One region of the Ancylobacter sp. TS-1 genome, then DNA from elsewhere that is predicted to be linked to it. Evidence: riboswitches for the same ligand, from Rfam matches in the RefSeq annotation. Region 1 holds a riboswitch; each other region holds the start of a gene.

Region 1 (7,648 bases):
GTGGAGACGGTCTCCTCGCTGGAGCGCGACGGCCGCCCGGTGTTCCGTGACCTGCGCTGGGGCGTCTATGTCGTGTTCGAGGCCGATCCGAGCCCGCGCGGCGACTATGCCCGCCGCTGCTTCAAGGAATATGGCGTAGTGACGGATTCGTCGGGCCGCTACACCGCTCTCTATCGCCCCTATCACCTCATCGGGCTGGAACTCGGCGTCAGCGTCGCCTCGGCGGCGCTGCGCGGCGAGCCGACCGGCGTCACCGAGGCGTTCAACGCCGATGTGGTGGCGGTCGCCAAGCGCCCGCTGAAGGCCGGCGAGATGCTGGACGGCGAAGGCGGCTTCACCGTGTGGGGCAAGCTTCTGCCGGCCGCCGCCTCGCTGGCGAGGGGCGGCCTGCCCATCGGCCTCGCGCATGGCGTGGCGCTCAAGCGCGACATCGCCGAGGGCGAGGTCGTCGGCTGGGCCGATGTCGAGGTGAAGGACAGCCCGGCGGTGCGCCTGCGCCGCGAGATGGAGCAGATGTTCGCCGGCACCGCCAGCGCGGCGGCGGAATAAGGCGCCGGCGCCCGGCGTCCCTCTCCCCCGCCCTCATGCCCGGACTTGACCCGGGCACCCGGAGGCCGGGCACGGGCGGCGTGAAGTCTGGGTCCCCGGGTCAAGCCCGGGGATGAGGGGGCCCGTTGGCGTCTCTCCCAGAGATGAAGCGGGGTGCTGGACATCGCGCCCCGCCTCCCCTATCTCTGCGCCACGGTCTGCAGTTCACCGAGGCGTTGCCGCCCCGCAAGGGGAGCTAAACCTGCAAGCAAGACGCACCCCGCACTTGTCCTTGTGCCAGGTCGCAAGACGGCAACCCCGACACTTCCTCGCGGAATGGCACCAAACGAGGATAAGTCATGCCCAGAACCGTTCTGGCCTATGAGGCGCCGGATATTTCCGCGCTCGCCCGCACCCTGCATCAGGGCATTGCCGGGCTCGATCGCCCGCCCGGACATGTCGAGTTGCTGAACCTGCTGGCGCGCGGCGCCGGCTACCGCAACTTCCAGCACATGCGCGCCGACGCGCAGGCGCGGCAGCGGCTCGACGCGCCACCGCCCGCCCCGCCGGTGCCGGTTGCCGACCACGCACGCTGCGAGAAGGCGCTGCGCCTGTTCGACCCGTCGGGCCGGCTCGCGCGCTGGCCCAAGAAGCGCAACCAGCAGATCCTGTGCCTGTGGATGCTGTGGTCGCGCCTGCCGGCGGGCGAGACCTTCCCCGAGCGGCGGATGAACGAGCTGCTCAACGCCGAGCATTTGTTCGGCGACCACGCACTGCTGCGCCGCGAGCTGGTGGATCTCGGCCTGTTCCGGCGCACGCCGGACGGGAGCGAATATAGCCGCGTCGAGCGCGCGCCGCCGCCCGAGATGGCCAAGCTCGCCGCCCTGCTGCGCCAGCGGCAGCACCTGGCCGCCGCCTGATCGCCGGCTCCTCGCAGACCGCTACTCCTCGTAGGCCGCTATTCCTCGTAGGCGATGTAGCGGATGATCCGCCATTCGCCGTCGTCCTCCTTGCGGAAGACGTCCATTCCCGGCTCGACGCTTCTGATGTCGCCCGGCGTGATGGTCAGTGTCCAGGTAAGGCGGACGACGGCGAGGTTGCCCTCGACGATCACCTCCTTGATGTCGGCGGCATAGCGGAATCGGCGCTCGCGATTGTCGAGCGCCTTCCCGATCAGCGCGCAGCGTGTCTCAAAGCCCGCCTCCCCCTGCCCGCGATAATCGGAGACCAGCGCGCGGGAGAACAGGTCGCAGGCGCCCGCCTTGTCACCGCTGTTGAAGGCCCGCGTCCACGCGTCGAGCCGCGCGCGGATATCGGATTCGGCGTCGGCCAGCGCCGGTGTGGCGGCGAGCCAGAGCCCCGCCGCGAGCACGGCGCGCAGCCGCCGCACTGTCGCAACAGCACGCGGCGCTCGGTCCGTGGCGGGCCGGCCATGTTGCGCCGCAGCGGGGAAGCCGCTACGAGGAACCCATGAATCCGGACCCGGTGAAATCCCGGGTGGCTCTTCCGGCCGCCGATCCGCCGGACCACGCACATGCAGCGCAGGCCCCCACCGCCCCTCCGGCGGTCGCCCGCTCTTTTGCGAAGTTGATTTCATGACCCTCTCCCAACGCTACCGCCGCGACTGGTTCTCCAATATCCGCGCCGATCTCCTCGCCGGCATCGTCGTCGCCCTCGCCCTCATTCCCGAGGCCATCGGCTTCTCGGTGATCGCCGGCGTCGACCCCAAGGTCGGCCTGTTCGCCTCTTTCGCCATCGCCTGCGTCTCGGCCATCGTCGGCGGAAGGCCGGGCATGATTTCGGCCGCCACCGCCGCCACGGCGGTCGTCATGGTCTCCCTCGTGCGCGACCATGGCCTGCAATATCTGTTCGCCGCCACCATTCTGATGGGGATCATCCAGATCCTCGCCGGCTTCCTGAAGCTCGGCCGGGTGATGCGCTTCGTCTCGCGCTCGGTCATCACCGGCTTCGTCAACGCGCTGGCCATCCTCATCTTCATGGCGCAGCTGCCGGAACTCATCGGCGTGCCGCTCCAGACCTACCCGATGATCGCGGCGGGTCTCGCCATCATCTATCTTTTCCCGCGCCTGACGAAGGCCGTGCCCTCGCCGCTGGTCGCCATCGCCGCGCTCACGCTCTTCGCCTGGTGGAGCGGCGTGGAACTGCGCACGGTCGGCGATCTCGGCGAACTGCCCTCCACTTTGCCGATCTTCACCCTCCCGAACGTCCCGCTGACGCTGGAGACGCTGCAGATCATCCTGCCCTATTCGCTGACGCTGGCCGCCGTCGGCCTGCTGGAATCGCTGCTCACCGCGCAGATCGTCGACGACATGACCGACACGCCGAGCAACAAGAGCCAGGAATGCATCGGCCAGGGCACCGGCAACATCGCCTCGGCGCTGATCGGCGGCATGGGCGGCTGCGCGATGATCGGCCAGTCGGTCATCAACGTCACCTCCGGCGGACGCGGCCGTCTGTCGACCTTCGTGGCCGGCAGCTTCCTGCTGTTCCTCATCCTCGTGCTCGACGATCTCGTGCGCATCATCCCGATGGCGGCGCTGGTGGCGGTGATGATCATGGTCTCCATCGGCACCTTCTCGTGGCGCTCGCTCCTCGATCTGCGCACCAATCCGCGCTCGTCCTCACTGGTGATGCTCGCGACCGTCGTCACCGTGGTGGCGACGCACGATCTCGCCATCGGCGTGCTGGTCGGCGTGCTGCTGTCGGGCGTGTTCTTCGCCGGCAAGGTCTCGCAGCTTGTGGCGGTCGGCGAGATCATCGACGAGGCGGCGGGACGCATCACCTTCGTCGTCGAGGGGCAGATCTTCTTCGCCTCCTCCGAGGTGTTCCTCTCGGGCTTCGACTTCGACAACCCGGCGCGCGAGGTGGTGATCGACCTCACCCACGCGCATTTCTGGGATATCACCTCGGTCGGCGCCTTGGACAAGGCGGTGATGAAGTTCCGCAAGGCCGGCGCGCATGTCGAGGTGCTCGGGCTCAACGAAGCGAGCGCCACCATGGTCGACCGCTTCGGCACCCACGACAAGGCCGGCGGCGCCCCCGCCCTGCACTGAACCCGCCCTGATCGCCGCAGGAGCGGCCGGGAGCCTTCCCGGCCGTGACCGTCACACCGTCTCGCGCGTCGCCGTCACCCACTCGCGGGCGCGCCGCTCGGGATTGTCGTTCAGCAGCACGTCGGTAACGACCGCCACGCTGTCGGCGCCGGCGCGCAGCACGCCGGGAGCGCGCTCGATGGTCAGCCCGCCAATGCCGACCAGCGGCAGGTCGCCGACGCGCTTCTTCCAGGCGGCGACGCGCTCCAGCCCCTGCGGCGCCCAGCGCATCTTCTTGAGAATGGTGGGGTAGACCGGGCCCAGCGCCACATAGTCGGGCCGCGCCAGCAGCGCGACTTCCAGCTCCGCCTCGTCATGGGTGCTGATGCCGAGCTTGAGCCCCGCCCGCCGGATCGCCACCAGATCGGCATCGGCAAGGTCTTCCTGGCCGAGATGCACGAAGTCGCAGCCCTCGTCGATGGCGAGGCGCCAGTAATCATTGACGACGAGTTGCGCCCCGTAGCGGGCGCAGACGTCGCGCGCGGTGGCGATCTCCCGGCGCAACGCCGCCTCGTCGAGTTCCTTGGCCCGCAGCTGCACCAGCTTCACGCCCTGCGGCAGCAGGCGCGGCAGCCAGGAGGCGCGGTCGACGATCAGGTAGAACGGGTCGAGCTTCATCGGTTCACTCACCGGCCGGCGGCGCCGGACCTCTCACTGTCCAAGGATGGCGCGGCCCATCACCGGGGTCGAGGGCGCCGCCATGTCGCGTGCTTCCATGGGATCGGCGATCAGCGCCTCGCGGCCGGCCTCGATGGCGCGGGCGAAGGCGCGCGCCATGCGCACCGGATCGCCGGCCTTGGCAACCGCCGTGTTCAGCAGCACCGCATCGTAGCCCATTTCCATCGCCGCCGCCGCATGCGAGGGCACGCCGACGCCGGCATCGACCACCAGCGGCAGGCCGGGGAAATGCGCCCGCAGCGAGCGCAGGCCATAGGGATTGTTCAGCCCGCGCCCGGAGCCGATCGGGGCGCCCCACGGCATCAGAACCTCGCAGCCGGCGGCCACCAGTTTCTCCGCCACAACGAGGTCCTCGGTGGTGTAGGGGAACACCTGGAAACCGTCGCGCGACAGGATGCGCGCCGCCTCGACGAGCCCGAACACATCGGGTTGCAGCGTGTCGTCCTCGCCGATCACCTCCAGCTTCACCCAGGGCGTGTCGAAAAGCTCGCGCGCCATCTCGGCGGTGGTCACGGCTTCCTTCACCGTCTTGCAGCCGGCGGTGTTGGGCAGCACCCTTACGCCGAGGTCGCGGATGAGCTGCCAGAAGCTCTGGCCCGCGAGAGGCTGCCCGGCCTTCGCCGCGCCCGATTCACGCCGCAGCGAGACGGTCACGATGTCGGCGCCCGAGGCGCGGATCGCCTCCTGGAGGATTGCCGGCGAGGGATATTGCGCCGTGCCCAGCAGCAGGCGAGAGCCCACCTTGGTTCCGTAGAATTCGACCGGATCGGCGAGCGTCCCGGACATGTTGATCGCATCCATGACAGCCTCCCTGTCAGCCACCCTGCATCGGCGCGAGGATCTCCACCCGGTCGCCATCGGCGATCTGGGTCTCCCCGCGCTTCACCTTGCGCACCATGGCGCCGTTCAGTGCCGTCGCCACCATCGCCTCGCCGAGCCCAAGCTCGCCGAGGAGTTCGGCCAGCGTGCCCGCGCGCGTGTCGGCGTTCTCACCATTCACGATGATCTTCATCCATGACCTCCGGGAAATACGTCCCGTCGAATGCCAGTTCCGCTGCGCGACGCGCCAAAGCCGGCGCGGCGAGGAAACCGTGGCGGTAGAGCCCGTTCACATAGATCGTGTTGCCGCGCCGGCGCAGGCGCGGCAGGTTGTCGGGAAAGGCCGGGCGCACATCGGCGCCGATCTCGACGATCTCGGCCTCGCCGAAGGCCGGGTGCAGCGCATAGACCGCTCCCAGCAGTTCCAGCATGGAGCGCCCGGTGACGCGCCCGCGCTCGTCATTCTCGATCGAGGTGGCGCCGATCATGAAATGCCCGTCGCCGCGCGGCACGATATAGACCGGGATGCGCGGGTGCAGCATGCGCACCGGGCGCTTCAGCGACACCTCGGTGGAATAGAGCACCAGCATCTCGCCCTTCACGCCGCGCAGGTCGGCAAGCGTGTCGCGCGCCGCCAGCCCCCGGCAGTCGACCACGATGTCGGCCTCGCCCGGCTCCTCGAAGCCGTCGGCATCGGTGCGGATGGTCACGCCATGCTCGCCGACCAGCCGGGCGGTCAGCGCGGCGAGCGCCTTGCGCGGTTCCAGATGCGCCTCTGTGGGAAAGAACAGCCCCTGCTCGAAGCGGCCATCGAGGTCCGGCTCCAGCGCGGCGATGCCCGCGCCGTCGAGCCATTCGAACCCCTCGGTCCGCCGCGAGAAGCGGCGCAGGTCCGGCAGGTCGCGCGCCTGCGCCAGCACGAGGCTGCCCTCGTTCGGCACGTCCGGCACCGCCTCGCGCCAATAGGCGAGTGATTCGAAGCCGAGTTCGGCGATGATCGGCTCGGCGCTCTCGCGCTCGCACCAGGGCGCCAGCATGCCGCCGGCATACCAGGAGCAGCCCTGCCCGGTGGCGCTGCGGCGCTCGATCAGCGTCACCTGCGCCCCCCGGCGCGCGAAGGCATGCGCGCAGGTAAGCCCGGCGACGCCGCCGCCCACGATGCGCACGCGCATGGCATTGGCCGCCCGATGCGGCGCGGTGTCGGTCGATTCAGTGTGCGGGAACGTCATTCACTCCTCCCTCCGCCAGTCTCAACTGGATCAGGTTCGAAGGGTCGCCATGCCGCGTCGGGTCGACGCGCCGATGGCCTCTCAGCCTCCTGACGAGGCTCCCCCGGACAAAATGGATATAGTCCCTCGGCAGGCCGATGTCACCGGCCGGCCGACAATATTCCCCGCCGGCCGCAGGGCGGCCTCAGCCACGGCGCGAGATCGGCACCACATTGTCGCCCGCCCGGCCCGCCGGGCGCGTCGCCGCGATCACCGCGCGCCGCAGCGCCTCGCGGCTGAACGGCTTGCCGAGCCGCATCATGCCGGCGCGCGCGTCCGGCGGCAGCTCGGCATAGCCGGTGCCGAGGATGACCGGCAGGTCCGGCCAGCGGGCCGCGAGCGCCGCCGCGAGTTGCACGCCGGTCATGCCGGGCATGGCCTGATCGGTCAGCACGACATCGAAGCTGACGCCGGATTCGAGGATGCGCAGCGCCTCCTCCCCCGATGCCGCCTCGGTGACGAGGCATTCGAGATCCTCCAGCATCGCGCCGGTGGCGGAAAGCACCAGCGGGTCGTCGTCGACGACCAGCACGCGCTGCGCCCCGCCCGTGCCGGCCGGCACCATCTCGTCCTCGACCGCCACCGCGACCGGCGCAGCCACGGGGGGAGTGTCGGCGATGGGCATGAGGATGGTCGCCGTCGTGCCGTGGCCGGGACGGCTCTCGAGCAGAAGCTGGCCGCCCGACTGCGCCGCGAGGCCATGCACCATGGCAAGGCCGAGGCCGGTGCCCTTGCCGACGCCCTTGGTGGTGAAGAACGGCTCGGCGGCGCGGGCCAGCGTCTCCTCGTCCATGCCGGCGCCAGTGTCGCTCACCGAGAGGCAGAAATAGCGCCCCGGCCGCAGCGCCTCGCTGCCAGCCTCCGCGTCGGCGTCGCCGACGGCCACCACGCGCTCGCCGGCGGCAATGGTGATGGTGCCGCCATCGGGCATGGCGTCGCGCGCATTCACCGCGAGGTTGAGCAGCGCCAGTTCGAGCTGGTTGGCGTCGACCCGCGCATGCGGCAGGCCGAGCGGGAAGCGGGTTTCGATGCGCACGCTGGGGCCGATCGAGCGGCGCAGCATCTCGGCCATGCCGAGCACGAGGTCGGGCACGTCGACGGGCTCGGGCCGCAGGTCCTGCCGTCGGGCGAAGGCCAGCATGCGCTGGGTGAGCGCCGCGCCGCGCTGTGCGGCCTGGGTGGCGTTGTCGAGCAGCGTCTGCAGCCGCGGATCGCCCGGCGCGCGCTTGGCTGCCAGTTCGA
Region 2 (7,648 bases), 1.6 Mb from region 1:
CTGCGGCCATGCCGGCTACACGCCCCAGCAGATCGCCCCGATGTTCGGCGAGGCGCCGGCCAATGTCCTGCTGCCGGACGAGTTCAAGGCCGTGCTTGGCCGCGAGTGAGCCGCCCTCAGCGCGTGTCGCACATGTAGAGCGACATGTCAGCGCCGGCGGCGCTCAGCGCCCGCCAGACATCGGGCCGCACCCTCAGGCGCGCCCCGCGCTTGCGCAGATAGCTCATCGCGAACGCATCCGACGCCCGCACCACTTCCTCTGACATGGCTCCGAACCTCCCGGCCTCGATCCCGCACGCGGTCGATGCCGTCCGCCCATGCAAGCGGACGGCCAGCGGCCAGCTAGCGGGCGACCCGGAGTCGGCTCAGGGGGCCAGCACCGCCGCGCCCGCCGTCGCCTTCGGATAGGGCAGATCGTTCACCAGCTTGCCCGCCGGCGCGTCGAGCGCGAACAGCGCGTCGAGTTCGATGGTCAGGAAGCCGGTGCGGTGGGCGTAGTCCGCGATGGTGAGGCGGTTATTGGTCAGGTCCTTCAGCACGACCCATTGCGTGTAGTCCGACCCATAGCTGCCATCCGCATTGCGGAAGGCGGCGACACCGAGCGGGATATCGACATTGTTGAGGATATGGGCGACCGCCTGCGTCGCCTCGCCGATATCCTTCGGCGCCGTCACATAGTGGCGCAGAAACGCCGCGCGCACGAAACGCGAGGGCGGCGTGTAGTCGCCGGGAAGGCCCACGAGGCCGCCGCCCTGGCCGATCTCCGTCACATTGGCCGCCCCGACCTGCCGGCTCGCCACGGCGAGGTTCGAGAGGCTGAGATAGTTGCGCAGATTGGTCAGATGCCAGTCATAGGTCGGCGCGTTGGTGAGCACATGGGCGGCATTGTCGTAGACGCGCAGCGCGCCGCCGACATATTCGACCACGATTCCCGCCCCGCTGCGGTCGACGAAGACGAAGTGCAGCGTGGCCGGCGTCGGGCCGGTGGGCAGCGAATCGTCGGCCCACACCTTCATGGCCGGCAGCGCCGCGCGCAGTTCCGCGACACTGGCGAAGCCGCCCAGCGCCCACGAGCCGAAGGTCAGGATCGACTGGTACTGCGTGTCGGCCTTCGTCACCGTCTGGTACTGGGTGAAGCCCGGCAGGAAGTTGGCGCTCATCGAGAGCCCTTCGGAATTCTGCCCGTCGAGCAGCGTCACGCCCGGAATGATGCCGGCGCTGACGCCGACCACCGCGTATTTGGTGGCGAAGGTGTTCGTCGGCAGGCCGGTCGCCTTCGGGGCGGCGAGCTGGAGCTGCGTGCCCTTCGGCTGGTTCACCAGCGTCCATTTCATGTCGAACGCCCATTCCATGGTGCGTCCGGCGAGCACGCTGCCGTCGGCGGCGGCGATGTCGACCGCCGTGCAGCCCAGCGCGAGGTTGACGCTGGCCAGCAGCGCGAAGGCGGTGGCGAGAGCGCGTTTCATGGGTGGCTTCCTCCTGCCGACGCCGGTCGGCGGCCAAAAGCCGTTCCGCCGGCGCTCCTGATTAAAAAAGGCCCGGCGCGTGACGCCGGGCCCGGATCGTAACGCCGAAGGCGTCGTCCTCAATGCGCGAGGAACAGGGGAACCGTGGTCCGCTCCAGAATGTCGCGCGTCACGCCGCCCAGCACGAATTCGCGCAGGCGCGAATGGCCGTAGCCGCCGAGCACCACGAGATCGATATCGCGGGCCTCCACCTCCTTCAGCAGCACGTCGACGATTCCCTCGCCGCTGCCCAGCACCAGCCGGCGCAGTTCCACCGACTTGCCGTGACGGGCGAGATGGCGGGCGAGGTCGGCGCCGGGAAGGTCGCCGCCCTTCTTCGACTTGCCGCTGTCGACCACTACCGCCTCGACGAGATCGGCATGGGCGAACAGCGAGCGCGCCTCGGCGATCGCGCGGGCGGCGGCGCGTCCGCCGTCCCAGGCGACAAGGATGCGCTTGGCGGAGAAGGGCTTCTGCTGCTTGCGCGGCACCACCAGCACCGGCCGGCCGGAATCGAACAGCACCGCCTCGGTGATCACTTCCTCGGCGCCGAGCTTGTCCGGATCGGCCTGGTTGACGATGGTCAGGTCGAACAGGCGCGCAATGGTGCCGATCTGCTCGGCCGCGCCGCCGGGCGTGCCGTCGATCAGGCGGACTTCGGCGGTCAGGCCGAGCGAGCGCGACGCCTCGCCGAAATGCTCCACCGAAAGCTGCGCCAGACGCTGGCTCTCGGCCCGCTGGGCCTCGATGAAATCGGTCGAGAAGGCTTCGGTATACACCGGCGGGACGTCGATCTGGTAGCTCACCGCCACGCCGGTGAGCTGGGCGCCGAGCGCCGCCGCGGCAGAAACCGCATAGTCGACGGCCGTATCTTCGTCACCTTCCCCTACGCGAAGGCTGACGAGAATGTCCTTTATCATTTGGCTTCCTCCACTTCTGACGTTCGCGATATTCTTCCCAATCAAGTGTGGTCGCTTTGACAGGCGTCAAGACTTGCGGGGCGCCACCCTTGCCGCGCGGCGCAGGCAACACTCGCGCAGCCACCGCCCGGCCGCTATAGGTGCTGAAACCGATACAGGGATTTTCCTTATGGCCGCCGCCGGGCGCACGATCGCCATCACCTTCGTGCTACTGGCCCTGTGGGAGGCCATTGTGCGCCTGTTCGGCCTGCCAGCCTACATCCTGCCGGGGCCGCTTCGCATCGGTGTGACGGCCTGGGATAATGCCGACATTCTCGCCCGCAATGCCGCCATCACGCTCGGCGAGATGCTGCTCGGCCTGCTCTGCGGCTCGCTGCTCGGCATCGGCTGCGCCCTCGCCATGGCGTCCTCGCCGCTGATGCGCCGCGCCATGCGCCCGGTGCTGCTCGTCGCGCAGGCGCTGCCCGTCTTCGCCATCGCCCCGCTTCTGGTGATCTGGTTCGGCTTCGGCCTGTCCTCCAAGATCGTGATGGCGAGCCTCATCATCTTCTTTCCGGTCGCCTCCGCCTTCCATGACGGGCTCGCACGCACCGAGCAGGGACTGGTCGATCTCGCCCGGCTCGGCGGGGCGGGCACGGCGGCGACGCTGCGCTTCATCCGCATCCCGGCGGCGCTGCCCGCGCTCGCCTCGGGCCTGCGTGTCGCCACCGCCGTCGCGCCGATCGGCGCCGTGGTGGGCGAATGGGTCGGCGCCTCGGCCGGGCTCGGCTACCTCATGATCTATTCCAACGCCCGCATGCAGACCGACATGGTGTTCGCCGCGCTCGCGGTGCTGCTCGCCCTCGCGCTGATTCTGTTCACGCTGGCCGACCGGGCTCTCACCCGCCTCGTGCCGTGGGCACCGGAGACCGCGCCGGGCTGAACCGACGGTGGGCAGATGCGCGGACGGGCTTGCGTCGGCGAGGGCTTGGATGGACGATGTCCGTCCTGCCGCTCCTGTGAGAATCCATGATCTCGCGCCACGTGATCTATGAAGCGCTCGTCGACGTCTTCGAGCTTTCGCCCGTGGCCATCTGCATTTCGACGGCAGAGCACGTCTCGCGCTACATCATGGCGAATCCGGCCTATCTGGCCCTGATCGGCCGCCGCTGGGAAGAGATCGACGGCAAGCCGATGTATCTCGACACGGTCCGCGCGCTCGACGACCCGCAGCGGCTGCGGCGCATCGAGGCGCTGGACACGATCGGGCTGTTCCAGCTGGAAGAGGTCGACCTGCGGCACGCCTCCGGCCGCATCGTGCCGACGCTCATTTCCACCCAGCGCCGCACCATCGAGGGGCAGAAGTTCGACATCGAGATCATCATCGACAATTCCGAGCGCAAGGCCTTCGAGCGCCGCATCCTCGAAGCCGCCTATACCGACGTGGTGACGGGCCTGCCCAACCGGGCGGCGTTCGACCACCGGCTGCGCAGCATCCTCGACCAGCGCGCCGAGGGCGATGGCATCAGCCTCGCCTATATCGACCTCAACGGCTTCAAGACGGTCAACGACCGCTTCGGCCACGCGGCGGGCGACGCGGTTCTGCGCACGCTCGCCGACCGGCTGCGCCGCCATGCCGGTTCCCGGCACCTCGTGGCGAGGATCGGCGGCGACGAGTTCGCCAAGATCACGACCTTCTCGCAGGATGACATTCCGACCCTCGAGGCCATGCAGGCCTTCGCCGATGCCCTGTGCGCGGCCATCGAGGCCGAGGGACACCGGCTTTCCATCGGGGCGGCCATCGGCGTCGCCGTCACCCGGCAGCAGATCGATTCTGACACGCTGCTGGGCCGCGCCGACACGCTGATGTACGCCGCCAAGGCGACCGGCGGTCGCGTCGCGGTGGCTCTCGACTGGATCGGTGACGCGTGAGCCTCGTCCTCTCCAATGCCGGGGCCCGCCGCATCTTCCTCGCCCGGCAGCAGCTCAGCCGGCCGCGCGGCGCGATGAGCCGGGCGGGACTGCTGGAGCTGATCGACGATCTCGGCTTCGTGCAGGTCGACAGCATCGCCACCGTCGAGCGCGCGCATCATCACATCCTCTTCGCCCGCAACCCGAGCTACAAGCGCGAGCACCTTACCGCGCTGCTGGAGAAGGACGGCGCGCTGTTCGAGCACTGGACGCACGACGCCGCCATCGTCCCGGCGAACCTGTTCCCCTACTGGAAGCACCGCTTCGCCCGCGCCCGCGCGACGCTGGCCGAGCGCTGGCGCTCCTGGCACGAGAACGGCTTCGAGAGCTATGTCGACCACGTGCTGGAGCGCGTGCGCCGCGAGGGCCCGTTGATGGCGCGCGACTTCGAGCAGGAGCCGGGCGAGGGCAAGCGCCAGCCCGGCGGCTGGTGGAACTGGCACCCGGAGAAGACGGCGCTCGAATATCACTGGCGCACCGGCGCGCTCGCCATCGCCGGGCGCGAGGGCTTCCAGAAGGTCTACGACCTCACCGAGCGGGTCATCCCGTCCCGCCATTTCGCCGGCGAGGTGTCGGAGGAGGCCTTTGTCGACTGGGCCTGCACATCGGCGCTGGAACGGCTGGGCTTTGCCACCTCGGGCGAGATCGCCGCCTTCTGGGGCCTGATCACGCCGGAGGAGGCGCGGCGCTGGGTCGAGGCCGCCCGCGACCGGCTGGTGCCGGTCCTGCTCACCGGGGCGGACGGGCGCCCGCGCGCCTCGCACGCCTTTGCCGATGCCGCGACCGCCTTCGACGCGCTGCCCGCCCCGCCCGCGCGGCTGCGGGTGCTGAGCCCGTTCGACCCGCTGCTGCGCGACCGCAACCGGGCGGAACGGCTGTTCGGCTTCAACTACCGCATCGAGGTCTTCGTGCCGGCGCCCAAGCGGGTCTATGGCTACTACGTCTTCCCGCTGTTGGAAGGCGACCGGATGATCGGGCGCATCGACATGAAGGCGGACCGCAAGGCCGGCACGCTCGACGTGCGCCGGCTGTGGCTGGAGCCGGGCGTGCGCGCCTCCGGCGGCCGGCTCGACGCGCTCGACGCGGAACTCGCCCGCCTCGGCCGCTTCGCCGGGGTGGAGCGCACCGTCTATCTCGACGGCTGGCGGGGCGAGTAGACGCGGCGCCGCTCGAAACGCCCCTCATCGCCGGGCTTGACCCGGGGATCCAGACCTTTGGGCCGCACACCCGGACTCTGGGTGCCCGGGTCAAGCCCGGGCATGAGGGCGGCGAGGATGTCCTGCGGCCGGGATGACGGCACGTTCGCTTCATTGTCATCCCGGACGGCCGGAGGCCGATCCGGGATCGCTTGTCCGCCGGAATCCCCCACCCCCACCCGCCTGATTGCCGTGGCATGCCAGCGATGCTAGCCTTGCCGTGTCCGAGGGGTGTCCCGCCGGCCTTTATGGCCGAAGGGGCTGAGATGGCAGCCGCCAGACCCTTTGAACCTGATCCGGGTCATGCCGGCGAAGGGACGGAACGACGGCGGGAAGCCACGCGAGCCGCGCGGACCCGAGCCGGATTTCCCCCGAAAGCTCATGTGCCGGATCTCCACAAGGGAGGAGATCCAATGCTGAAGAACCTTGCCGCGCGCACCGGCGGCATCCTCATGGCCCTCGCGCTCGGGCTTGCCCCGGCGGCGGCCGCCGACAAGCTCACCGTCCTGCTCGACTGGTACGTCAACCCCGACCACGCCCCGCTGATCGTGGCGCAGGAGAAAGGCTTCTTCAAAGCGCACGGCCTCGACGTCGAACTCGTCGCGCCGGCCGATCCGTCCGCCCCGCCGCGCCTCGTCGCCGCCGGTCAGGCGGAGATCGCGGTGAGCTACCAGCCGAGCCTCTATCTCTCGGTCAAGGAGGGCCTGCCGCTGGTGCGCTTCGGCACGCTGGTGTCGACCCCGCTCACCGCGCTGGTGGTGCTGAAGGACGGTCCGATCAAGTCGATCGCCGACCTCAAGGGCAAGACGGTGGGCTATTCGGTGGCGGGGCTGGAGGACGCGCTGCTCGGCACCATGCTGGCGAGCGCCGGGCTCAAGCCCTCCGACGTGACGATGATCAACGTCAATTTCGCGCTCTCCCCCGCCCTCGTCGCCGGCAAGGTCGACGCGGTGATCGGCGCCTACCGCAATTTCGAGCTCACCCAGATCCGGCTGGAGGGCAAGGAGGGGCTGGCCTTCTTCCCCGAGGAGCACGGCGTGCCGGTCTTCGACGAGCTGATCTATGTCACCCACAAGGACAAGATCGGCGACCCGCGCCTCAAAGCCTTCCTGGCCGCCGTCGAGGACGCCACTATCTACATCCTCAACCACCCGCAGGACGCCTGGGAAGTGTTCGTGAAGGCGAATCCGAAGCTCGACGACGAGCTCAACCGCACCGCCTGGGCCGACACGCTGCGCCGCTTCGCCCATGCCCCGGCGGCGCTCGATTCCGGCCGCTACGCCCGCTTCGGCGACTTCATGAAAAGCCACGGCCTGATCGACAAGGTCGAGCCGGTCTCGGTCTACGCGCCGACGCTGCCGTAGACGCCGCCACTCACCCCGTCATGGCCGGGCCTGGCCCGGCCATCCACGCCTTCTGGCGACCAGACCGTGGATCCCCGGGTCGAGCCCGGGGATGACGTTGCTCATGAAACCTTCCGATCCCCGCCCAGCGATGCTAACCGATGCGGGGGCAGCAGGGACGCAGAGGGGCAGGCATGAGCAATGTGCCGTATCACGCGGTGGCGATACTGGTCGGCGCGATCGTCGGCGTGCTCGGCTCCGGCCTGCATGTCGGCGTCGAGACCTTCACCGCCGCCTGGCCCGCCTTCCTGCACGGGACTCTCCAGCTCGACGGCGTCGCGCTCTACGCCGCCGGCGCGCTGGTCGCCGCCGCCATGACCCTCACCGCGCTCTGGCTGGTGCGCCGCTTCGCCCCGGAAGCCAGCGGCTCCGGCGTGCCGGAGATCGAGGGCGCGATGGAAGGGCTGCGCGAGGTGCGCTGGCACCGCGTGCTGCCGGTGAAGTTCGTCGGCGGCTTCCTCTCGCTGTCCTCCGGCATGGTGCTCGGCCGCGAGGGCCCCACCATCCATATCGGCGCCTCGGTCGCCAAGGCGGCCTCCGACCTGATGAAATGGCCGTCCGAGGACATGCGGGCGATGCTCGCAGCGGGCGGCGCGGCGGGCCTCGCGGCGGCGTTCAACGCGCCGCTGGCGGCGGTGCTCTTCGTCATCGAGGAAACCCGCCGGCAGTTTCCC
Region 3 (7,648 bases), 490 kb from region 1:
CATGTTCTCCGCCATTGCGGCTACCGCCGTGGTCGCCCAGCCCGACGTCGTAAAGGAGCGGCAGGCCCTCCTGAAGGAGTTCGGCAGCGTCACCCGGCCGGTCGCCGGCATGCTGCGGGGTCAGGCCCCGTTCGACCTCGCGACGGTACAGACGGCGCTCGACGCCTATGCGAAGAACGCAAAGGCGCTGCCCGCGCTGTTCCCCGAGGGATCCGGACCGGGCCCGGACACCGAGGCGCTGCCGGCCGTGTGGCAGAAGAAGGCCGAATTCGACGCGCTGTTCGGCAAGCTGGCGTCCGATGCGACCGCCGCCCGCGCCGCCATTACCGACGAGGCTAGCTTCAAGGCGAATTTCCCGGGCGTGATCCGCACCTGCGGCACCTGCCACGACACGTACCGCCAGAAGAAGTGAGGTTGAGCGTGCCCTCGACATCGCCGGCGCCGTCCCGGGCGCCGGATGTGCTGGCGAAGGACGTGCCGGCGAAGGACGTGCTGGCGTGGGACCTGCCGACGCGGCTCGCCAAGTGGACTCTGGCCGCGCTGGTGGGGCTCGCCTTCGCCAGCCGCTATTATGGCGATGCCGGGCTGGTCTGGCACCAGTGGAACGGCCTCGCGATTCTTGTCGTGCTGGTGTTCCGCCTGCTCTGGGGCTTCGTCGGCGGCTCGACGGCGCGCTTTGCCGGCTTCCTGCGCGGCCCCGGTGCCGTGCTCGCCTATGCCAGGGACATGCGGCGCGGCCGCCCGCAGCATTTTCTCGGCCACAGCCCGCCCGGCGGCTGGATGGTGATGGCGCTGCTGGTCGTGGTCGGCGCCCAGTCGCTGACCGGCCTGTTCACCAGCGACGACATCGCCGTCTACGCGCCGATGACGGCGGTGGCGAGCGACGAGACCATCCGCAGCGCCTCGGCCTGGCACCAGTGGCTCTACCCCTGGCTGCTGGCGCTGCTCGCCCTGCATGTGACGGCCAATCTGGCCCATTCGCTGTTCGGGCGGGACAATCTGATCGGCGCCATGATCGGCGGGCGCAAGCCGGCGGGCGACTTCGTGGACCGGGCGCCGGCGACGCCGGGGGCTGTGGGGCGGGCGCTCGCCTGCCTCGCGGTGGCGATCGCGGCGGTGTTCGGCGCGATCGCGCTGGCGGGCGGCGATCCCTTCCCGTGAGGCGCGCCGGGCGGGCTTGAAATATCGGGCTCCGGCCGGCTTGCGGGCCGGTCGGGAAAGTGCTCCATGGCGCCCATCATGAATGCGCTCAAGGGCATCGCGCTGCAGGTCGCCGCGACGTTCCTCTTCACCATCATGTCGGCTCTCGTCCGCATCGTCTCGGAGCGTGTTCCGACCGGCGAAGTCGTGTTCTCGCGCTCCTTTTTCGCGCTGTTTCCGCTGCTCGCGCTGCTGGCCTGGCGCGGCGAGGTGAGCGCCGCGGTGCGCACGGCGAACCCGTTCGGGCACATTTTGCGCGGCACTGTCGGCGTCATGGCGATGAGCCTCGGCTTCGCCGCGCTGGCACGCATTCCGCTGGCCGACGCCACCGCCATCGGCTTCACCGCGCCGCTGCTCACCGTGGCGCTGGCGGCGCTGCTGCTGCGCGAGCGGGTGCAGGCCTATCGCTGGACGGCGGTGGGCGTCGGGCTCGCCGGCGTGGTGGTGATGCTGTGGCCGCACATGTCGGGGTCCTTCGACAGCGCCGACCATGTGGTCGGGGCCGCCTGCGCGCTGATCGGGGCCGGCTTCACCGCCGGGGCGATGATACAGGTGCGGCGGCTTACCCAGACCGAGACGACGGCGGCCATCGTGTTCTATTTCCAGGCGCTGGCGGCGGTCGCCGGGCTGGCCACAGCGGGCTGGGGCTGGGTGCGGCCGGGTCCCGGCGAGGCGGCGCTACTGGTGGCGACCGGGCTGATCGGCGGCGTCGGGCAGATCCTGCTGACCGAGAGCTACCGCTACGCGCCCGCCTCGGTGGTGGCGCCCTTCGCCTATTCGGCCATGCTGTGGTCGCTGCTGCTCGGCTTCATCCTGTTCGCCGAGGCGCCGCCGCTGCTGGTGGTGCTCGGCGCGTCCATCGTGATCGGGGCGGGCCTCTTCGTCATCTGGCGCGAGCGGCGCCTCGGCATCGAGCGCAACCGCGAGGACGCGGCGGCGACACCGCCCTCCGGCCCGACCGCCTGAGGCTCAAAACGCCTTGAAGGTGATGATGGTGCGGGTGTCCTGTATGCCCGGGAAGAGATGCACCTTCTCATTGACGAAATGGCCGATGTCGGTGCCCTCCGGCACGTAGAACTTCACCAGCAGGTCGAACTCGCCGGCGGTCGAGTAGATCTCCGAGGCGATCTCCGCGTCGGCGATGGCGTTCGCCACCTCGTAGGAATGGCCGAGGTGACATTTGATCTGCATGAAGAAGGGAACCATCACGGCATTCCGGCTTCGGGTCGGGAGGCCGATAAGGAACAGAAGCCCGGCCCGCGCGCAACCCCTGCCGCCGGCCGGCAGCGGCGCCCGGCTTGCGCGGGCGGGCGGCTTCGCCTATCTCGCCATGACGATCTCGTTGGGGTGCCCGCAGGGGCTGAGAGGCGAGGCGGCGTTGCCCTGAAAATCCGGGCCGCAGCCGGCGCCAACCCACGAACCTGATCCGGGTCATGCCGGCGGAGGGAACGGGTCGCGCGCGCCGGCGAGGGGACTTGCCTGCGACGACGCCCCCGGACCGCGCGGCGAGGGAGGCGAAGATGGGCGGTTCCACACCGATCGCGGTGACGATTGCGGGCTCGGATTCCGGCGGCGGCGCCGGGATACAGGCCGATCTCAAGACCTTTTCGGCGCTCGGCGTCTATGGCGCCAGCGTGATCACCGCGCTCACCGCGCAGAACACGGTCGGCGTCACCGGCATCCACGACGTGCCGCCTGCCTTCATCGGCGCGCAGATCGACGCGGTGTTCTCGGACATCGCCGTCGATGCGGTGAAGATCGGCATGCTCTCGCGCCCCGAGGCCATCGAGGCGGTGGCCGCCGGGCTGGAGCGCCACCGCCAGTCCGTCGTCGTGCTCGACCCTGTGATGATCGCGGCCTCCGGCGACCGGCTGCTGGTGCCCGAGGCGATCGACACGCTGCGCGCCCGGCTGCTGCCGCGCGCCCTGCTCATCACGCCCAATCTGCCCGAGGCCGCCGCGCTGCTCGACGAGGCGCCGGCCGGCACGCTGGCAGAGGTGCGTGCGCAGGCGGAGCGGCTGCTCGCCTTCGGCCCGCGCGCGGTGCTGATCAAGGGCGGGCATGGCGAAGGGCCGGAGAGCACCGACGTGCTGCTCGACGCCGAGGGCGTTCTCGAACTCAGCGCGCCGCGCGTCGCCACCCGCAACACCCACGGCACCGGCTGCACGCTGTCCTCCGCCATCGCCGCCGGCCTCGCGCGCGGCCTGTCGCTGCGCGAGGCGGTGACGGCGGCGAAGGACTATCTCACCCGCGCGCTGGCCCGCTCCGAGGAACTGGAGATCGGGCGTGGCCACGGTCCGGTGCACCACTTCCACGCCTGGTGGTGACGTCGCGGCCGGCGCGCCGAGGGGCCTCGCACGCGCGGCCTGGGGCTGCTATCGAGGCGCGGTCCCCGCTGGTGCCCCGTTGTGCCCGTCATCGCGCCCCGCCATGCCATCGCCGCCGTCTATGCCGGGCTGTTCTTCGGCATCGGCGTCTTCGTGCCGTTCTTTCCGGTCTGGTTGCAGCATCGCGGCTTCGACGCGGCGATGATCGCGCTGGCGCTCGCCATTCCGCAGGTGGTGCGGCTGGTGACGATGCCGCTCGGCGGGCTGCTGGCCGACCATAGCGGCCGGCCGCGCGCCACGCTGATCGGCTATTCGCTGGGCACCGCCCTGTGCTTCGTCTTCATCGCCCTGGCGCCGGGAGCCACCTTCATTCTCGTCGCCCTCGGCGTCGTCGCCGCCTTCTGGCAGCCGAGCCTGCCGGTGCTGGACGCCTATGCGGTGGCGCGCCGGCGCGAGGGGCTGGTGGATTACGGCCGGGTGCGGCTGTGGGGCTCGATGGCCTTCATCGGCGGCAATCTGGTGGCGGGCGGCCTGCTCGCCGGCCTTGCCGGCCCGGTGTCGCACGACGCGGTGATCTGGCTGATCGTGGCCGGCAGCGTCGCGGCGGCCCTGGCCGCCTCGGCCCTCAGGGAAGCCTCGCCACTGCCGCGTCCCGCGAAGGCGCCGGCGGACCGTCGCCCGCGCCGCGCCTTTGGCGGTCTCGCGCCGGTGCTGCTGGTCGGCATGGTCGCCGCGGCGCTGGTGCAAAGCTCGCACGCCGCGCTCTATGCCTTCGCCTCGATCGAGTGGCATTCAAAGGGATTGTCGGACGGCACCATCGGGCTTCTGTGGTCGCTCGGGGTGCTGGCGGAGGTGGTGCTGTTCCATTTCGGCACGCGGGTAACGCACCATCTCGGCCCGGAGCGGCTGCTCCTGCTCGGCGGCCTCGCCGGATTGCTGCGTTTCGCGGCGATGGCGCTCGATCCGCCGCTGCTGCTGCTGCTTCTGTTACAGCCGCTGCACGCGCTGACCTTCGGCTGCACCTATCTCGGCACGGTGGAACTTGTCGCGCGCCACGCGCCGCCCGGTCGCGGCGCCAGCGTGCAGGGGATCGCGGCCTGCGCGACCGCGATCGCCATGGCCGGGGCGACTCTGGTTTCCGGGCCGCTCTGGCAGAGCTTCGGCGCGCAGACCTTTCTGGTCTCGGCGGGCCTGGCCACGGCTGGCGCGCTCCTCGCGCTGGCCTGCGCCTCGATGCGGGCCGATCAGCCCCACAGCGCCGGATCGGGCGGATAGACCACGCTGCCCTCGTAGCGCAGCGCCGGCGCGCGGTCCTGCGCCAGCAGCAGTGGCCCGTCGAGATCGACGAAGCGCGCCAGCGGGGCCAGCAGCATGGCCGGGGCCATGGCGAGCGAGGTGGCGACCATGCAGCCGACCATGATGTCGAGGCCGTGCGCCTGGGCGGCGCGGGCCAGTTCGATGGCTTCGGTGAGGCCGCCGGTCTTGTCCAGCTTGATGTTGAGCGCGTCGTAGCGGCCGATGAGGTCGGGCAGGCCGTCCAGCCCATGCGCGCTTTCATCGGCGCAGATCGGCACCGGATGGGGGATGTCGGCCAGCGCGGCGTCCCGCGCCGCCGGCAGCGGCTGCTCGACCAGCTCGACACCGGCCCGCGCGCAGGCGGCGAGGTTCTCGGCGATGTTCTCGACCGTCCAGCCCTCATTGGCGTCGACGATCAGCCGGGTGCCTGGCACGGCGTCGCGCACCGCGCGCAGGCGCGCCCTGTCGCCCTCAGTGCCCAGCTTGAGCTTGAGAAGGTCATGGCCGCTGGCGCGGGCGGCCTCGGCCATGGCCTGCGGCGTGTCGAGGCTGATCGTGAAGGCGGTGAGCGCCGGCCCGGGCGCGGGGAGCCCGGCAAGCTCATGGGCGCGCACGCCGGCGCGTTTCGCGTCGAGGTCCCAGAAGGCGCAATCGAGCGCGTTGCGCGCCGCGCCGGGCGGCAGGGTGAGCTGAAGCTCGTCGCGGCGCAGGCCGGCCTCGATGCGGCCGGCGAGGGCGATGAGCGTCTCGACGACTCCGGCGACGCTCTCGCCATAGCGCGCATAGGGCACGCATTCGCCCTGGCCGACATGGGCGCCGTCGCGCAGTTCGACCCGCACCACGACGGCCTCGCTCTTCGAGCCGCGGGCGATGGTGAAGCTGCCGCGAATCGGGAAGCTCTCGGCAAGGACCTTGATGCGGGTCATGATTGGCAGACCACGGGGGCGACCGAATCGTCGACCATGGGACAGCATAGCGTTCCGGCTGCCGGCGGTGGCGTCGCCGCGAAACCACACTGGCCGCGATTAAGTGCCGATCGGGCAGCCTGGGGCGCCCATGAGGGTCCGGCTCCCTCGACGGCGCGGAGGCTTACGGCTAAGAAATACATCGCGAATTCGGCGATTGGGGAGCCACTTTTTGGGAGCCACTCTTGGGAGCCGCTGAAGCGCCGCTTCTGGCCACGGCCCGAAATGGCCGCGAACTCGTGTTCGTGGGCAATGGCAGCTGGCTGGCCGTGCAGGGGCGGGCGCTCGAGGGTAGCGTGGACGCCGCCCTGGCCGAACTCGCTGCCGCTCCTACGGAAAGCGCCCGCTTCGACCTGTCCGGCGTGCGCGGCTTCGACACGCTCGGCGCGGTGGTGCTCGACCGGATCATCCAGGCGCTCGAAAAGGATGGCGTGCGCTTCCAGATCGTCGGGCTGGAGCGCCGGTTCCGCCCGCTGCTCGACGATATCGTCAAGGGCAGCCACGAGAATCCCCCGCGTACGCGGCATGTGAACGCCGTCATCGGCAGCATCCAGCTGGTCGGCCGCACGACGGTCGCGATGGCGCAGGACGGCCTGGCGCTGCTGTCCTTCATCGGCACGGCGATGTCGGCCCTTCTGCGCGTTCTGGTCCGGCCGCACACATTCCGCTTCACCTCGATGATCTATCATCTGGAGCGCACCGGCCTGCGCGCCGTGCCGATCGTCGCGCTGATCACCTTCCTCATCGGCTGCATCATCGCGCAGCAGGGCATCTTCCATTTCCGCAAGTTCGGCGCCACGACCTATGTCGTCGACATGGTGGGCATCCTCACCCTGCGCGAACTCGGCGTGCTGATCGTCTCCATCATGGTCGCCGGCCGCTCGGGCAGCGCCTTCACCGCCGAACTCGGCTCGATGCGGATGCGCGAGGAGGTCGACGCGCTGCGCGTGATGGGCTTCGATCCCAACGAGGTGCTGGTGCTGCCGCGCCTTGTCGCGCTGATCATCGCGGTGCCGCTGCTGACCTTCATCGGCAATATGTGCGCGCTGTCCGGCGGCGGGCTGGTGGCCTGGCTCTATGGCGGCATCTCGCCGGAGATCTTCATCGCCCGGCTGAAGGAGGCCATCGCCCTCAACACTTTCGAGGTCGGCATGATCAAGGCGCCCTTCATGGCCGCCATCATCGGCCTGATCGCCTGCATGGAGGGCATGCGGGTGGGCGGCAGCGCCGAGTCGCTCGGCGCGCACACCACCGCCGCGGTGGTGAAGGCAATCTTCCTGGTGATCGTGGTGGACGGGCTGTTTGCCATGTTCTTCGCCGCGATCGACATGTGAGGCGCGCGGTGCAGGCTCAGGGCGACACTCTCCCGGACATGGCGACGCTGGATGTGGCACCCGGCGAGCCGATCATCCGCGTGCGCGACATCGTGGTCGGGTTCGGCGAGCGCGTCGTGCTCAACGGGCTGTCGCTGGACGTGATGCGCGGCGAGATCCTCGGCTTCGTCGGCGCTTCGGGCGGCGGCAAATCGGTGCTCACGCGCGCCATTCTCGGGCTGGTTCACAAGCGCTCGGGCACGGTGGAGGTGTTCGGGCAGAACATCGACACGCTCAGCTACGCGGAGCGCCGGCTGCTGGAGCGGCGCTGGGGCGTGCTGTTCCAGCAGGGCGCCCTGTTCTCCTCGCTGACCGTGCGCCAGAACATCCAGTTCCCGATGCGCGAATATCTCGACCTGTCGCCCGGCCTGATGGACGAGCTGACCATCGCCAAGCTGGAAATGGTGGGGCTGGCGCCCGACGTGGCGGAGAAGGCGCCGTCCGAGCTTTCCGGCGGCATGATCAAGCGCGTGGCGCTGGCGCGGGC
Region 4 (7,648 bases), 230 kb from region 1:
ACGCCGCCGTCTTCCTGGCCAGTCCGGCGGCCAGCTTCGTCTACGGCACCAACCTCGTCGTCGACGGCGCGCTGACGCGCGGCGTCCAGTTCTGACGACACGGCTCCGCACGCCCCGCCGGGCGCGCGGAGCCTTTTGCAGGCCGCCGCGGCTTGCCCCGGCGGCGGAATGCGGCGACCCTTGCCGGCGAATCGACCGTCGACGGAGGAAGCACCATGGCCAGGATCGTTTCGATCGGCGAGGTGATGATCGAGTTCGCCCGCGGCGCCGACGGGCGCTATGGGCTGTCCCTCGGCGGCGACACCTTCAACACCGCCGTCTATCTCGCCCGCGCCGGGGTGGAGACCGCCTATGCGACGGCGCTCGGCGACGACCGCTACTCCGAGGCGATCCGCGCCTCCGCGCAGGCCGAAGGCATCGATCCGCGCTACATGCTGCGCGTGCCGGGCCGCACCACCGGGCTCTACGTCATCGACAACGACGCCAATGGCGAGCGCGCCTTCACCTATTGGCGCGACACCGCGCCGGCGCGCGACCTGTTCGAACTGCCCGGCTGGGAGGCGGTGGCGGAGGGGCTGATCGAGGCGAGCATGGTCTATCTCTCGGGCATCACCCTTTCCATCTACTCGAATGTCGGCCTCGGCCGCCTCTTCGCGACGCTGGAATTCGCCCGCGAGCGCGGCGTGCGCGTGGTGTTCGACGGCAATTTCCGCCCGCGCAACTGGAAGGGTGATCTCACCCGCGCCCGCGCTGTCTATGCGCAGGCGCTCAAGCGCACCTCCATCGCCCTGCCCACCTTCGAGGACGAGGTGCAACTGTGGGGCGACGGTTCGCCCGCCGCCACCGCCGAGCGCCTCGCCACCTTCGGCGTGCAGGAGGTGGTGGTGAAGAACGGCGCCGAGGGCGCGCTGGTGGTGGCCGGTGGCGCGGCGCAGTTCGTCCCCATCCCGCAGCCGGTCGAGCCGGTCGACACCACCGCCGCCGGCGACAGCTTCAACGCCGCCTATCTCGCCGCCCGGCTCGGTGGCGAGGCGCCCGCCGTCGCGGCCGAGGCCGGCCACACCCTCGCCGGGCGGGTGATCCGCCATCGCGGCGCGATCCTGCCCCGGCAGGCCAACGCCTAAGGTCCGGCGCCCGGCCGGCCACGCCTGCGAACGCTTCTGCGAATGACTTGCAAACCATTGGCGTTACTTGATTTTCTGACGGCGAGGCACTAATCGGTCGGCCCAGGGGCGCGCGGCGCCGGAACGGATACGGCGCTGATGGCTCACTCCTCGCGGATCGCACTGATCAATGTCGGCATCAGCTTCCTGGTGCTGGGGCTGAAATACGCCGCCTTCCTGCTCACCGGCAGCATCGCGCTGTATTCGGACGCGCTGGAAAGCATCGTCAACGTCGCCACCGCCATCGCCGCCGTGCTGGCGCTCCGGGTCAGCAACAAGCCGGCCGATGCCGCCCATCCCTATGGCTATGCCAAGGCCGAGTATTTCTCGGCCGTCATCGTCGGCGTGCTGATCGTCGTCGCCGCGATCTCGATTTTCCGCGAGGTCTACGTCAACTGGACCGAGCCGCACACGCTCGACGCGCCGCTGCACGGCCTGCTGCTCAATGCCGGCGCCACCGTCGTCAACGCGGTGTGGTGCGCGGTGCTGCTGCGCCAGGGACGTCGCGCCCGCTCGCCGGCGCTGATCGCCGACGGGCGCCATCTTGTGACCGACGTCGCCTCCTCGGCCGGCGTGCTGGCCGGCGTCGCCCTCGCCATCGCCACCGGCTGGGAGAAGCTCGACCTCATCCTTGCCGGCCTCGTCGCCCTCAACATCCTGTGGTCGGGCTGGAGCGTGCTGAAGGAAAGCGTCGGCGGCCTGATGGACCATGCCGTGCCGGCGGAAACGCTGGGGCTGATCCGCACGCTGATCGCCGCCGAGGCGACCGGGGCGATCGAGGCGCACGATTTGCGCACGCGCCAGGCCGGGCGCATGACCTTCGTCGACTTCCACCTCGTGGTGCCGGGCGACATGCCGGTCAGCGAGGCGCACGCCATCTGCGACCGCATCGAGGACGCCATCGAGGCTCAGGTGCCCGACGCGCTGGTCAACATCCATGTCGAGCCGGAAGTGAAGGCCAAGCAGCACGGCGTGCCGGTGCTGTGACATTCCTCCTCATCCCGGCTGACGCGTAGCGGAGAGGCGGGATCGCTGCCCGCTCTCTTCCTTCACGCGATCCCGGATCGGCCTATCGGCCGTCCGGGATGACGACGGGCCCCGCCCTCACCGCCCCGCGCGCAGCGCCGCCACCAGTTCGGCGGTGGGATAGGAATCGGCCGGCAGGCCGAGCCGCATCTGCTCGGTCCGCACCGCCTGCCGCGTCGCCGCGCCGACAATGCCGTCGATGCGCCCGACATGGTGGCCGCGCGCGTTGAGCAGCCGCTGCAGCTCCTGCACCTGCGCCATCGACAGCACCGGGATCTTGTCGCCCTGCCCGCGATTGAACGGCCCGGCGCCGGCCACGCGCGCGGCGAGATAGGCCGCCGAGGTCGCGTAGACCAGCGAGTTGTTCCACTCGGTGAAGGCGTCGAAATTCGGATAGACGAGGAAGGCCGGGCCGAAGCGGCCCATCGGCAGCAGCAGCGAGGCGGGAAGCTGGTCGGCCGGAAGCTGGCCGCCGCCGGCCCGCACCACGCCCGCCTTCGCCCATTGCGCGCGCGGATGCTTGATCGAAAGGTCGGCCTGCTCCCAGGGCATGTTGGCGGGCACGCGCACCTCTTCCAGCCAGGGCTGGCCGGGCTTCCAGCCGAGCGAGCGCAGATAGTTCGCCGCCGAGGCGAGCGCGTCCGGCGCCGAGCGGATCAGGTTGATGTGGCCGTCGCCGTCGAAGTCGACGCCGTAGTTCAGATAATGGTCGGGCAGGAACTGGAACTGGCCCAGCTCACCCGCCCACGGGCCGCGCATGGTCTGCACGGTCAGGTCGCCGCGATCGATGATCTTCAGCGCCGCCATCAGCTGGGTACGGAACATCTCGGCCCGCCGGCAGTCCCAGGCCAGGGTCGCGACGGAGCGGATGGTCGACTTGTCGCCCATGAAGGCGCCGAAATCGGTCTCCAGCCCCCAGAAGGCGACAAGCACCGCGCCCGGCACGCCGAAGGTCTGCTCGATGCGCGCGAACAGCTCGGGATTCTTCTGGATGTGCTGGCGGCCCTGCTGGATCCGGTAATTGGCGACCATGCGGTCGGAGAACTGGAAGAAGCTCTGGCCGAACACCTTCTGCCCGCGATCGGTGCCCACGATGTCGGGGGCGTAGCTCACCCCGTTCAGCGCCGTCGACACGGTACGCGGCGAGACGCCCTGCGCCACCGCCTCCTGCTTGAAGCCGGCCAGCCACTGGTCGAAGCCGGCGCCGTTATTGCCGCAGTTCTGCTGCGCCGAGGCCGGCAGCGGCGCCAGCAGCGCGGCGGCGAGTGCGCCCGCCATGAGCAGGCCGGAGGCCGTGATGCGGCGGGTTGCGGTGCGGAGCGGAAGCGTCAGGCCGGCCATGAATCCCCCGATGTCTCTCGAAGCGTCGTTTCCTCGTGAATCAGCAATCTACAGGAAATGCGGCGGCGGCGGGGTGACGGCGCCGGCCGGATTTGACCCCGCCGCGACTTTGGTCGAAGATCGCCCTCGTTCCAAGGGGAGCCCCGCTAGGGGGCTGAGAGAGCGCCGGCACGCCGAGAGGCGGGCAACGCGATGACCCTTCGAACCTGATCCGGGTCATGCCGGCGAAGGGATCGGAACCGAATGGCGTCGCGTCTCCCGGGCTTGCCCGCATGGCGCACACCGCCATCCTTCCCCAACGTCAAAATACCCGGGTCTCCCCAACCATTGGTTCTGGAGATCCACAATGACGACTGAAACCCCGAAAAAGCCCGACGCTCTGGGCGTCGCCACCGGCGCCATCCCCGGCTCGCGGCGCATCTATGCCGAATGCCCGGCGCGCGGCTTTCGCGTGCCCTTCCGCGAAATCCTGCTGCACCCCTCCGCCGGCGAGCCGAACCTCGCCGTCTACGATGCCTCAGGCCCCTATACCGACGAGGAAGCGGCCATCGACATCAATGCCGGCCTCGCGCGTCCGCGCGAGGAATGGGTACGCGCGCGCGGCGATGTCGAGCCGTATGAGGGGCGCACGGTGAAGCCGGAGGATAATGGCCACGTCTCGCCCGAGAAGCTGGTCGCGCCCTTCCCGCTCCGCCACCGCCCGCTGCGGGCCAAGGGCGGCGCGGCGGTGACGCAGATGGCCTATGCCCGCGCCGGCATCGTTACACCCGAGATGGAGTTCGTCGCCCTGCGCGAGAACGGGCTGCGCGAGCGGGTACGCGAGATCATCCGCGACGGCGAGGATTTCGGCGCCGCCATCCCCGACGTGGTGACGCCGGAATTCGTGCGCCAGGAGGTGGCGCGCGGGCGGGCGGTGATCCCCGCCAACATCAACCATGGCGAGCTGGAGCCGATGGCGATCGGCCGCAACTTCCTCGTCAAGATCAACGCCAATATCGGCAATTCCGCCGTCACCTCCTCGGTGGCGGAGGAAGTCGACAAGATGGTGTGGGCGATCCGCTGGGGCGCCGACACGGTGATGGACCTCTCCACCGGGCGCAACATCCACAACATCCGCGAATGGATCGTGCGCAACTCGCCCGTCCCCATCGGCACCGTGCCGATCTACCAGGCGCTGGAGAAGGTCGGCGGCGTCGCCGAGGATCTGACCTGGGAGGTGTTCCGCGACACGCTGGTCGAGCAGGCCGAGCAGGGCGTCGACTATTTCACCATCCATGCCGGCGTGCGCCTGCCCTTCGTGCCGCTCACCGCCAATCGGGTGACGGGCATCGTCTCGCGCGGCGGCTCAATCATGGCGAAGTGGTGCCTCGCCCATCACCGCGAGAGCTTCCTCTACGAGCGGTTCGCGGACATTTGCGAGATCATGCGCGCCTATGACGTCACCTTCTCGCTCGGCGACGGGCTGCGTCCCGGCTCCATCGCCGACGCCAACGACGCCGCGCAGTTCGCCGAGCTGGAGACGCTGGGCGAGCTGACGAAGATCGCCTGGGCCAATGACTGCCAGGTGATCATCGAGGGACCGGGCCATGTGCCGATGCACAAGATCAAGGCCAACATGGACAAGCAGCTCAGCCATTGCGGCGAGGCGCCCTTCTACACGCTCGGGCCGCTGACGACCGACATCGCGCCGGGCTACGACCACATCACCTCCGCCATCGGCGCGGCGATGATCGGCTGGTTCGGCACCGCCATGCTCTGCTACGTCACGCCGAAGGAGCATCTGGGCCTGCCCGACCGCGACGACGTGAAGACCGGGGTCATCACCTACAAGATTGCCGCCCACGCCGCCGATCTCGCCAAGGGCCATCCGCTGGCGCGGGCATGGGACGACGCCCTCTCGCGGGCGCGATTCGAGTTCCGCTGGCAGGACCAGTTCAATCTCGCCCTCGACCCCGAGACGGCGACCGCCTTCCATGACGAGACGCTGCCGAAGGAGGCGCACAAGCTGGCGCATTTCTGCTCCATGTGCGGGCCGAAATTCTGCTCCATGAAGATCAGCCAGGAGATACGCGACGCCGCGCGCGCCGACGAGGCGGCGCAGGGCATGGCGCAGATGAGCGAGGCCTTCCGCGCCGGCGGCGGGGCTCTCTATCGCGACACCGCCGCCGCGGAGTAGCGTGACGTCGACGCCGGCCGGGAGACGCTCCCGGCCGGTTCCTTCCCGATGCCGAGGAGCCGCCGCGCATGTCTGCCTCCCCCGTCCGCCCCGTCCCCGCCGTCCTGTCGCTGGTGCGGCGCGGCGGCTCGGTGCTGCTGGTGCGGCGCGCCAATCCGCCCGATCAGGGGTTGTGGGGCTTTCCCGGCGGCAGGGTGGAGCCGGGCGAGGCCTATCTCGACGCGGCGCTGCGCGAGCTCCGCGAGGAGACCGGCATCGAGGCCGATGCGCCCCGCCTTATCACCGTGCTGGACTTCATCCAGCACGACGGCGAGGGCGCGCTCGCCCATCATTTCGCGATGATCGCGGTGCTGTGCCGCTGGCGCTCCGGCACGGCGGTCGCGGCCGACGACGCGCTGGAGGCGGCATGGTTCGACCGCGCCGGCATTGCCCGCCTCGGCGCCGGCGCCAGCCTGAAGGTCGCCTATCTCGCCGACCTCGCGCTCGCCATGGCACCCGAGCCCACCTAACCGGGTGACGCCGGAAACGAAAAGAGGGCCCCGAAGGGCCCTCAAGTCGAGAAGGTAACTCTTTGAGAAGGTACCGGCAGGCGGCGCGGAGCCGCCGGCCGATCAGGCATGCGCCGAAGCGGTGCCGGACTTTTCCACCGACGACGGCGCGATGGTGGACTGCGCCACATGCGCCTTCAGCACGCGCGGCAGCAGGGTCACGGCGAGGAAGGCCGCGAACAGGTCCATGGCCGCCACGGTGTAGAGGACGCTGGACCAGGTGCCGGTCGCTTCCATCAGCAGGTTGCCGACGGGCACGAACAGCGCGCCGATACCCTTGGCGCAGTAGAGAACGCCGTAGATCTTGCCGATGTGCTTGGTGCCGAAGGCGTCGCCCGCCAGTGCCGAGAACAGCGAGTACACCTCACCCCAGGCGAGGAACACGACGCCGGAGAGGATGAGGAACGCCCACGGATTGTGGCCGAAATAGCCGAGCGCGATGATGCCGAAGCCTTCGAGGGTGAAGGCGATCACCATGGTCTTCTCACGGCCGATATGGTCGGAGATCCAGCCGAACAGCGGACGCGAGATGCCGTTCATGACGCGGTCGAGCATCAGGGCGAGCGGCAGGGCGGCCATGACGAAGAAGTACAGGTCGACCTTGAACTCCTTCACGCCGAGGTCCTGGGCGATGACGCCGAGCTGGGCGACCGCCATCATGCCGCCGGTCACCACGCAGGTGAACATGAGCAGCATCAGCCAGAACAGCTTGGTGTTCAGGGCTTCCTTCAGCGTGTAGTCGCGACGGCTCTGCGAGAGCTTGTCGGACGCCTTGACCTCGCCGGCCTTGGGCGCGCGCAGGAACCAGGCCGCGACGAAGGCGAGACCGCCCTGAAGCAGGCCGAAGAAGAAGAAGGTCTCCTGGAAGCCGGCCGATTCGATCATCGAGGCGATCGGCAGGATGGTGGCGGCCGAGCCCGCGCCGAAGCCGCCCGCGGTGAGGCCGACGGCGAGACCGCGGCGATCCGGGAACCACTTCAGGGCGTTGTTGATGCAGGTGGCGTAGATGCAGCCCACGCCGATGCCGCCGACGGCCGCGCCGACATAGAAGCCCGTGAGGCTCATGGCCTGCGAGTTCAGCACCCAGGCGGTGCCGATCATGATGGCGCCGAAGGCGACCATGATGCGCGGGCCGAACTTGTCGATGAAGTAGCCTTCGATCGGCGCCAGCCAGGTCTGCACCAGCACGAAGATGGTGAACGCGATCTGGATCGACGCGCGTTCCCAGCCGAAGGTCTGCTGGATCTCCGGCACGAACAGCGTCCAGGCATACTGGATGTTCGCCGTCGCGATCATGCAGACGACGCCGACAACCAGCTGCAGCCAGCGGCGGCTTTCCGAGAAATCTTGACCCGGCCCGGCGGCCGTAAGGGTCTTGGACGTACTCAAGGGCG

Evidence for each region. A riboswitch is a leader RNA that binds a small molecule or an ion and turns the genes downstream of it on or off. The one in region 1 is predicted to bind thiamine pyrophosphate.
Region 2: it holds a riboswitch for thiamine pyrophosphate, as region 1 does, so the genes downstream of both, GBB76_RS00215 (ABC transporter substrate-binding protein) here and thiO (glycine oxidase ThiO) in region 1, are expected to answer to the same signal.
Region 3: it holds a riboswitch for thiamine pyrophosphate, as region 1 does, so the genes downstream of both, thiD (bifunctional hydroxymethylpyrimidine kinase/phosphomethylpyrimidine kinase) here and thiO (glycine oxidase ThiO) in region 1, are expected to answer to the same signal.
Region 4: it holds a riboswitch for thiamine pyrophosphate, as region 1 does, so the genes downstream of both, thiC (phosphomethylpyrimidine synthase ThiC) here and thiO (glycine oxidase ThiO) in region 1, are expected to answer to the same signal.

The regions. Positions count from the first base shown of each region.
Region 1 covers NZ_CP045144.1:1,599,370-1,607,017, forward strand. Annotated here, with positions in the region: gene GBB76_RS07700 (NAD(P)H-dependent oxidoreductase) at 1-549, shown strand, start outside; gene GBB76_RS07705 (DUF2087 domain-containing protein) at 888-1,448, shown strand; gene GBB76_RS07710 (DUF4440 domain-containing protein) at 1,487-2,125, opposite strand; sul1 at 2,004-2,059, shown strand; gene GBB76_RS07715 (SulP family inorganic anion transporter) at 2,124-3,602, shown strand; gene GBB76_RS07720 (thiamine phosphate synthase) at 3,654-4,259, opposite strand; gene GBB76_RS07725 (thiazole synthase) at 4,293-5,105, opposite strand; gene thiS (sulfur carrier protein ThiS) at 5,134-5,331, opposite strand; gene thiO (glycine oxidase ThiO) at 5,309-6,310, opposite strand; TPP riboswitch at 6,358-6,482, opposite strand; gene GBB76_RS07740 (MHYT domain-containing protein) at 6,552-7,648, opposite strand, start outside.
Region 2 covers NZ_CP045144.1:46,438-54,085, reverse strand. Annotated here, with positions in the region: gene GBB76_RS00245 (hypothetical protein) at 1-109, shown strand, start outside; gene GBB76_RS18690 (hypothetical protein) at 117-266, opposite strand; gene GBB76_RS00240 (choloylglycine hydrolase family protein) at 366-1,466, opposite strand; gene GBB76_RS00235 (universal stress protein) at 1,586-2,425, opposite strand; gene GBB76_RS00230 (ABC transporter permease) at 2,595-3,347, shown strand; gene GBB76_RS00225 (GGDEF domain-containing protein) at 3,434-4,336, shown strand; gene GBB76_RS00220 (winged helix-turn-helix domain-containing protein) at 4,333-5,532, shown strand; TPP riboswitch at 5,789-5,906, shown strand; gene GBB76_RS00215 (ABC transporter substrate-binding protein) at 5,985-6,935, shown strand; gene clcA (H(+)/Cl(-) exchange transporter ClcA) at 7,109-7,648, shown strand, end outside.
Region 3 covers NZ_CP045144.1:1,108,799-1,116,446, reverse strand. Annotated here, with positions in the region: gene GBB76_RS05450 (cytochrome c) at 1-412, shown strand, start outside; gene GBB76_RS05445 (cytochrome b/b6 domain-containing protein) at 421-1,161, shown strand; gene GBB76_RS05440 (DMT family transporter) at 1,228-2,166, shown strand; gene GBB76_RS05435 (Lrp/AsnC ligand binding domain-containing protein) at 2,170-2,406, opposite strand; TPP riboswitch at 2,534-2,665, shown strand; gene thiD (bifunctional hydroxymethylpyrimidine kinase/phosphomethylpyrimidine kinase) at 2,721-3,527, shown strand; gene GBB76_RS05425 (MFS transporter) at 3,609-4,802, shown strand; gene dgcA (N-acetyl-D-Glu racemase DgcA) at 4,772-5,749, opposite strand; gene GBB76_RS05415 (ABC transporter permease) at 5,974-7,122, shown strand; gene GBB76_RS05410 (ABC transporter ATP-binding protein) at 7,161-7,648, shown strand, end outside.
Region 4 covers NZ_CP045144.1:1,829,498-1,837,145, forward strand. Annotated here, with positions in the region: gene GBB76_RS08805 (SDR family NAD(P)-dependent oxidoreductase) at 1-95, shown strand, start outside; gene GBB76_RS08810 (sugar kinase) at 216-1,124, shown strand; gene GBB76_RS08815 (cation diffusion facilitator family transporter) at 1,263-2,150, shown strand; gene GBB76_RS08820 (lytic murein transglycosylase) at 2,268-3,530, opposite strand; TPP riboswitch at 3,655-3,780, shown strand; gene thiC (phosphomethylpyrimidine synthase ThiC) at 3,877-5,706, shown strand; gene GBB76_RS08830 (NUDIX hydrolase) at 5,775-6,215, shown strand; gene oxlT (oxalate/formate MFS antiporter) at 6,318-7,550, opposite strand.